2 regions of the Insulibacter thermoxylanivorax genome follow, and region 1 is predicted to be linked to the other one. Evidence: predicted binding sites of a transcription regulator. Region 1 holds the regulator's gene; the other holds the start of a gene.
The links. Region 1 encodes Rex, which represses fermentation and respiration genes when NADH is low (regulators of the CRP and FNR family bind a similar motif). Its sites were predicted from a motif close to TTGTGAAATATTTCACAA; they were not measured.

Region 1 (3,842 bases):
GCTTGTCCTTCCTCATCCATCCCTTGGATGATGAACCAGGGCTGCTCGCCGTTATAGGTTTCGGAGGACCATACTTCGATTAGCTGGCCGGCATAGACCGCCTCGCTGACGCTCATATCCCGCTGTTCCCAATACGATGCATGGATCGATACATACCAGCGATGTAAGAGGAAGAGAGCCAGAAGCACAAGGGTGACACTGCTGATGATGGCCGCCCGAATGGTACGGCGCCTGCTCTCTTCCCGCCATTCTTCCAATCTGCTTCTAGCCATTTAACCGTTCAAAGCATCTTGCCGCTTCCCAGCGGATCTGCTCTTCGTCCAGAGTCGTTAGTGCTCGATTCTTTAACAGCTGTCTGCCATCAACCCATACATCGGTAACATCATGTTGGGAAGCGGAATACACGATATGCGAAACCAGATCCGTATGCGGGATCATATGCGGTTGATCGATGTCAATGGCGATGATATCCGCTTTGCAACCGGGTTTTAAGAGTCCCACCTCATCAAGCCAGATCGACTCAGCGCCTGCGATCGTACCCATGCGAAGCGCCGTTAACGCCGGCACTACGGTCGGATCATACGTAACCCCTTTGTGCAGCAGTGCGGCCAACCGAATCTCCTCAAACATGTCCAAATTGTTGTTGCTGGCCGAGCTGTCAGTGCCCAAGGAGACTTTCACCCCGGCACGCAGCAGTTCCGGGACACGGGCGATGCCGCTTGCCAGCTTTAAATTGCTGCCAGGATTGTGGGAGACTCGCACATCATATTCAGCCAAGATGCTGATCTCCTCATCCGTCAGGTGGACGGCGTGAGCCAGCAGACAAGGCCTGTCGAACACACCGAGCTTCAGCAGATGCTCGACGGGTCTTGCGCCGTAATCCTTCACATTCTGTTCCACTTCCTTGATCGTCTCTGACATATGCGTATGGATGGGCAGATTCAGATCGCGGGAAGCCTCGACGAATTGTTCAATATAATCCGGCGGGCATGTATAAGGGGCATGCGGCGACAGCATCGTCGTGATCCGGCCATCGGCTTTGCCGTGCCATTCCTTTGCGAAGTTAACGGCATGCTGCAGCTTCGCCTGCTGCTCCTCCTTCGAGCACAGACCGATAACGCCCCGCGTCAAGACGGCGCGCATGCCCGACTCTTCCACAGCAGCGGCGATCACCTCCGTATGATCGTACATATCAACGAAGGTCGTCGTTCCGCCCTTGATCATCTCGACGATGGAGAGCAGCGAACCATAACGCACATCCTGTTCCGTGTACTTCGCTTCCATCGGCCACATATGATCTTCAAGCCATACTTGCAATGCCAGATCATCAGCATAGCCTCTTAGGAGAGACATCGGCGTGTGACCGTGGGTATTGACCAGGCCGGGCATGAACAGTTTCCCTTTGCCGCTGATCGTCTCATCCGCCTGCCAATCTTCCGGCGCCTGCCCGCCGACTTGAATGATCCGGTCATCCTCGATCAGCAGATCACCGGAGGCATACAAGTTCTGTTCATCCATCGTTAGATACAGCCCATCTTTGATCCTTATACGCAAAGCTCCCTACCTCCTGACTATTCTTCCTCTTACAAGTAATCCCAGAACTCACTCCAGATAATATGCCAAGCTTAACAGATCTGCTGTAAAATCTGCATAATGCACCCGGATGTGCTCGGGCACTTTAATGATCGTCGGCGCAAAGTTCAGGATCCCCTCAATGCCTGCCTCAACCAATTGATCAGCGACGTTCTGCGCCTCCGATGCAGGCACGGTGATGATCCCTACCCGGATGTTCTCGGCTCTAATCTTCTCATGCATCTGACTGAGCGGCAGTACAGTCAGATGATTAATCGTCTGGCCGATTTTGTCTGGATGATTATCGAAGACCGCTTGGATCTTCATATTGTCCTTCTGATACATATTGTAGTTGCAGAGGGCAACCCCCAGATTACCCGCCCCGATCAGCGCCACATTGATCGTCTGATCAAGCTTTAAGATCTGCCGGATCTTCTCGATCAAATAACTGACATCATAACCTATCCCCTTCTTGCCGAACTCTCCGAAGTACGCTAGATCCTTGCGGATCTGAGCCGGATTGAGATCAAGCCGATTGCCCAGTTCCTGAGATGACACCGTTTGAACATTTCTCATGCTCAGCTCATTCAGATAGCGAAGGTAGATCGGCAAACGACGCACGACGGTTTCGGATATTTTGAGCGAAGACTTCATACTACCCCTTCCCTTCATCGTCAAGTATATGAAGACTGCAGCCACTCTCGAATACGTGCGGCCATGTCAGCAGCAGCGGATTGCTCCATACGCGGTTTAGGCAGCGATCGCAAGAAATATTTGCCATACTGCGTATCGATCACTCGAGTATCATACACGACAACGATTCCTCTGTCATTAACCGTGCGCACAAGCCTGCCGAAGCCTTGCTTGAACTGGATAACCGCCTGCGGTACGGAATATTTCATGAATGGATTCATGTTGCGGCTCTTCATATATTCGCTCTTCGCTTCCACATAAGGGTGATTCGGCGGCTGGAAAGGCAGTCTGACGATCGCCAGAACGCTTAACGCATCACCCGGGATATCCACCCCTTCCCAGAAGCTGGAGGTGCCAAGCAGCACGCATTTGGGCGTTTCTTGGAACATGCGAATCAGCTTGCTGCGGTTTGTGCTCTCGATTCCCTGTCCAAGCACCTGCATATGGTGCTGGGTCAGGCGGTTCTTGAGCTCACCGTGCACTTGCCGCAGCATCTTGTACGAGGTGAAGAGCACCATCATCCTGCCTTCGCTGACCAGCGAGATCTCAGCCAGCGAACGAACCAGCATCTCGAGGAAGCGATTGTCGGCGTGTGAACCGCGTATGCTTGGAAAATCCCGCGGGATCAAGACAAGTGCCTGTTCATCATAACGGAACGGCGAAGGGAGCTGGACCGTCTTCACCTGTCCTTCGTCATGGGCTTCCTTAAGTCCTAGCTGTTCAACCACATAATCAAAGGTTTGATTAACGGACAAGGTGGCAGAGGTCAGCACGACGCTCTCCTTCTGATCGAATAACTGGTCCTTGAGCAGCTCACTCACATCGATCGGCACGCTCATGAACGACAGCGAGCGATGCTTGTAGAAGGCATTCGCCTCAATCCAGTAAACATAATTAGGATCATCAAGCTGGATCAAGAAGCGCAGGTGGTCTCGGATTTTCACAAGGTTCACGATATTGCCGCTGAGGTCCGTGACCGCACTCTGCAGATTGTAACTGCTCTCAGCTTCCTTCATCCCCGCTGCTACCTTCTCCAGCTTGCGGCAGATGTCCGTTAATTTCATATAGATATTGTCCTCTATATTTACGCAATCATCCCAGTTTCCAGGAAGCTGCTCTTTCTTCAAGCGCAAGACCATGCTGTTGTCCCCTTGGGAAGTGCCGGCGGTTCTCTCCGCAGCTTCGTAGAGAATTCCGGACAAGTGCTCCCAGTCCTGCTTGACCTCATGAATCACCGGGATCAATGTCTCAAGCTGCTCGGCCCATGCCTGACCTTGTTCATGGCCGCTCGCCGCCAGTTGCTCGATCAGCGGATAGATCGCCCCTGATCTCGCATCCTTCACAAGCCAGTTCAAGGGGTTCAAGAAGGAATAGTAGCTGATCTCGATCCCCATATGTTTACTGGCCGTCTGTTCGAAATGATGAGCTTCATCGATGACAAGCAGATCATAATGGGGGATAATCCGGTTCTCCGCCCGGACATCGGTCAGCAGCATCGAATGGTTGGTGATGAGGATATCCGCCTGCGCCGCTTCATTGCGCGACCGATGATAATAGCATCTCCTAAACCATGGGCA
Region 2 (3,842 bases), on a different contig from region 1:
CAGGTAGAGCGATTCGCTGCGGAATGCGGGCTGCAGCTGCTGGATACACAAGCAACGGAGAAGCTTGACGAGGGCAGGATTCGGGATATGTTGTTCCATGAGATCGGCATCGCCGAGGTGCTGCTGACGCCTGATTCCAAACTGATCGATAAACAGGTGAAACATTCGAACTTTCGGGAGAAGTTCAATGTGAATATCCTCGGTATCCGGCGCGGCAGCAGCTATATTCTCCAGAATCTGAAAGACGAGCGCATCCGCTTCGGCGATGCTTTGCTTGTACAAGGAACCTGGGACAATCTCGACAAGCTTGCGCAGGAGCAGGAACATGTCGTCGTTGTGGGGCAGCCTTTGCAGGAAGCGGCTAAGGTAACGCTGGATCACAAGGCACCGATCGCTGCCGGCATTCTGCTGCTCATGGTGATCATGATGGTCTTCGATCTGCTGCCTTCGGTCATCGCCGTGCTGATCGCTGCGATCTTGATGATCGTAACCGGCTGCCTCCGCAGCATGGAAGCAGCATACAACTCGGTGAACTGGGAGAGCATCGTGCTGATCGGCGGGATGATTCCGATGTCCCTCGCGATTGAGAAGACCGGTGCGGCGGCGCTCTTGTCGGAGGGATTGGTGCAGGGTCTGGGGCAGTATGGTCCGCTGGCACTGCTCGCTGGATTGTACTTAGCAGCGTCCATCGTCACGCTGTTCATCAGCAACACAGCTGCCGCTGTCCTGTTTGCCCCGATCGCGCTGTCGGCAGCGGTACAGATCGGGGTCAGTCCCTATCCGTTTATGATCGCAGTCGCCGCAGCCTCCAGCTTCTGCTTCGCTTCGCCGTTCTCAACGCCGCCGAACGCCTTGGTGATGTCTGCGGGAAGGTATACATTCAGCGACTATCTGAAAGTCGGCCTTCCCTTGCAAATCTTGCTCGGTGTCGTCATGGTACTGGTGATGCCGCTCATCTATCCCTTCTAATGCGAAGAGCCGACATGGTTCTGACAGCTTCGGGCATACTACATTTAGGCAGACAGCGTAAGAAAGTATGTAAGTAAGCGATCAAACAGCCCGAAAGGAAGATGACTGATGGAGAAGATGGTCCAGCCCGATAAACAGAAAGTGATCAACGAATTAAATCGTTTCGTGCGCGGACGTTATATGGGGCTCCACCAGTATGAGCAGTTAATCCTGCATGCAAAGGATCCCCAAGTGAAAGAGATGTTGCAAAGATTTCAGAAACATGCGAAGCTGGGCACGATCAAGGTGGTCAATCGCATCAAAGAGCTGGGCGGAGAACCCGTTGACGACGGATTGAGTTTGGATGCCCCACTCGATCCGTCGTTGTCCTGTGAGCTGCTGATAGACGCCTTTCCCGACATAACAGACTACCTTCGGCCGATAATGATCAATCTTGGCGAGCAGCGCGGCGGCACCTTCCTTGTACTCTTGTTTCGTAATCTCCGCCGCTGTTCTTGTGGGACGAGCAACGATATTGCTAAATCCGATGCCTCATCATTCCCTTCAAATACAGCGAAAAAACCACTTCTACCGCCATATATTAGCACAAATTCAGCAGTACGGATTCCGTTCGTTTCCTTTCAATAAAGATGTTCGCCCCCTATTGAAAGTAAATAAATGAAATGAAAAACCTTTCATTTACTGTTTTTAGCGTATAGTCTATAACATCGAAAAGCCTTGATTCTAAAGGATTTTGGGCGATTGGAGGGCAGTTCAATCGCTTTTCACAATTGTGATATTTGTTTGTGAAATTTATCACATTATGATCGTAAGGAATAGTCTATACTTTCAAGTAAAAGAGCTAGGAGGTGCTTGCAATGGCAGTTAAGGAACCTGAAACAATTCAAGCGAGCGGTCAACATCCATGGCGCGGATTCAAATTCGGCAAATGGATGAACCAGATCGATGTGAACGATTTTATATCGAGGAATATAACTCCGTACCACGGCGACGAGTCTTTCCTTGAAGGACCAACCGAAGCAACAGTTGAGCTCTGGAAGATCATTCAAGAACTGTCCAAGAAAGAACGGGAAAATGGCGGCGTACTTGATGTTGACGTGAACACGGTATCGACGATTACGTCCCACAAGCCTGGATATCTGGACAAGGACAAAGAGAAGATCGTTGGATTGCAAACGGATGAACCTTTCAAACGTTCCTTCCAACCTTTCGGCGGTATCCGCATGATGATCCAAGCTTGCGAAGCGTATGGATTTGAAGTTCCTGAAGAGATGATCGAGATCTTCACGAAGTATCGCAAGACACACAACCAAGGTGTGTTCGATGCTTATACACCGGAGATGCGCAGAGCGCGTTCCGCGGGGATCATCACGGGACTGCCGGATGCATACGGCCGCGGCCGGATCATCGGTGACTACCGCAGAGTTCCGCTTTATGGTGTTGATTTCCTGATCGAACAGAAGAAAAAAGAACAAGAACTTCTCGAAGTCGATGTCATGCTCGATGATGTGATCCGTGATCGCGAGGAGCTGACCGAACAGATCCGAGCACTGGGAGAGCTGAAAGAAATGGCTGCTTCCTACGGATACGACATCTCGAAGCCTGCTGCGAACGCAAGAGAAGCTTTCCAATGGCTGTACTTCGCGTATCTGGCTGCGATCAAGGAACAAAACGGCGCAGCGATGAGCTTGGGACGCGTCTCCAGCTTCCTGGACATCTATATCGAGCGTGACCTGCAAGAAGGTACACTCACGGAGAAGGAAGCTCAAGAGCTGGTTGACCATTTCGTTATGAAACTGCGGATCGTGAAGTTCCTGCGTACACCGGAATACAACGAGCTGTTCACCGGCGACCCGACTTGGGTAACCGAATCGATCGGCGGTATGGGATTGGACGGCAGAACGCGTGTAACGCGCAACTCCTTCCGTTTCCTCCATACGCTGTACAACCTGGGTCCGGCTCCGGAACCGAACCTGACCGTTCTATGGTCCGAGCAATTGCCTGAGCCGTTCAAGAAGTACTGCGCGAAGGTATCCATCGAGACCAGTGCGATACAATACGAGAACGACGATCTCATGCGTCCGATCTACGGCGATGACTACGGCATCGCATGCTGCGTCTCGGCGATGCGCATCGGTAAGCAGATGCAATTCTTCGGTGCACGGGCTAACCTGGCTAAGGCTCTGCTCTATGCGATCAACGGCGGCGTAGATGAGAAGTCCGGCGTGCAAGTTGGACCGGTTATGCCGAAGATCACATCCGAGGTGCTCGACTACGACGAGGTCATGAGCCGTTACGACGACGTGCTCGAGTGGTTGGCTAAGCTCTATATCAATACGCTGAACGTCATTCACTACATGCACGACAAATATTGCTACGAGCGTATCGAGATGGCGCTGCACGATCGTGAGATCATCCGGACGATGGCATGCGGAATCGCCGGTCTATCCGTTGTGGTTGACTCCCTCAGCGCGATCAAATACGCGAAAGTGTATCCGATCCGCAATGAGGACGGCATCGCTGTTGACTTCCGCATCGAAGGAGAATATCCGCAATACGGAAACAACGATGACCGCGTAGACCAGATCGCTGTAGAGCTCGTAGAAAGATTCATGAACAAACTGCGCAAGCATAAGACATATCGCAATTCGATCCCGACGCTGTCCATCCTGACGATCACGTCCAACGTCGTATACGGTAAGAAGACGGGAACGACACCGGACGGCCGCAAAGCCGGCGAACCATTCGCACCTGGTGCAAACCCGATGCATGGACGCGACCGCAAGGGTGCTCTGGCATCGCTGAATTCTGTGGCAAAACTGCCTTATGAGCACAGCTTGGATGGGATCTCGAATACCTTCTCCATCGTGCCG

Region 2: a site for Rex is predicted at 1,753-1,770, ahead of pflB (formate C-acetyltransferase). Genes of this name have one in related genera too.

What each region holds. Positions count from the first base shown of each region.
Region 1 covers NZ_BMAQ01000001.1:215,407-219,248, reverse strand. Annotated here, with positions in the region: gene PRECH8_RS01100 (cell wall elongation regulator TseB-like domain-containing protein) at 1-272, opposite strand, end outside; gene PRECH8_RS01095 (amidohydrolase) at 265-1,518, opposite strand; gene PRECH8_RS01090 (redox-sensing transcriptional repressor Rex) at 1,603-2,226, opposite strand; gene dinG (ATP-dependent DNA helicase DinG) at 2,247-3,842, opposite strand, start outside.
Region 2 covers NZ_BMAQ01000003.1:24,328-28,169, reverse strand. Annotated here, with positions in the region: gene PRECH8_RS01780 (SLC13 family permease) at 1-969, shown strand, start outside; gene PRECH8_RS01775 (DUF2383 domain-containing protein) at 1,078-1,596, shown strand; gene pflB (formate C-acetyltransferase) at 1,827-3,842, shown strand, end outside.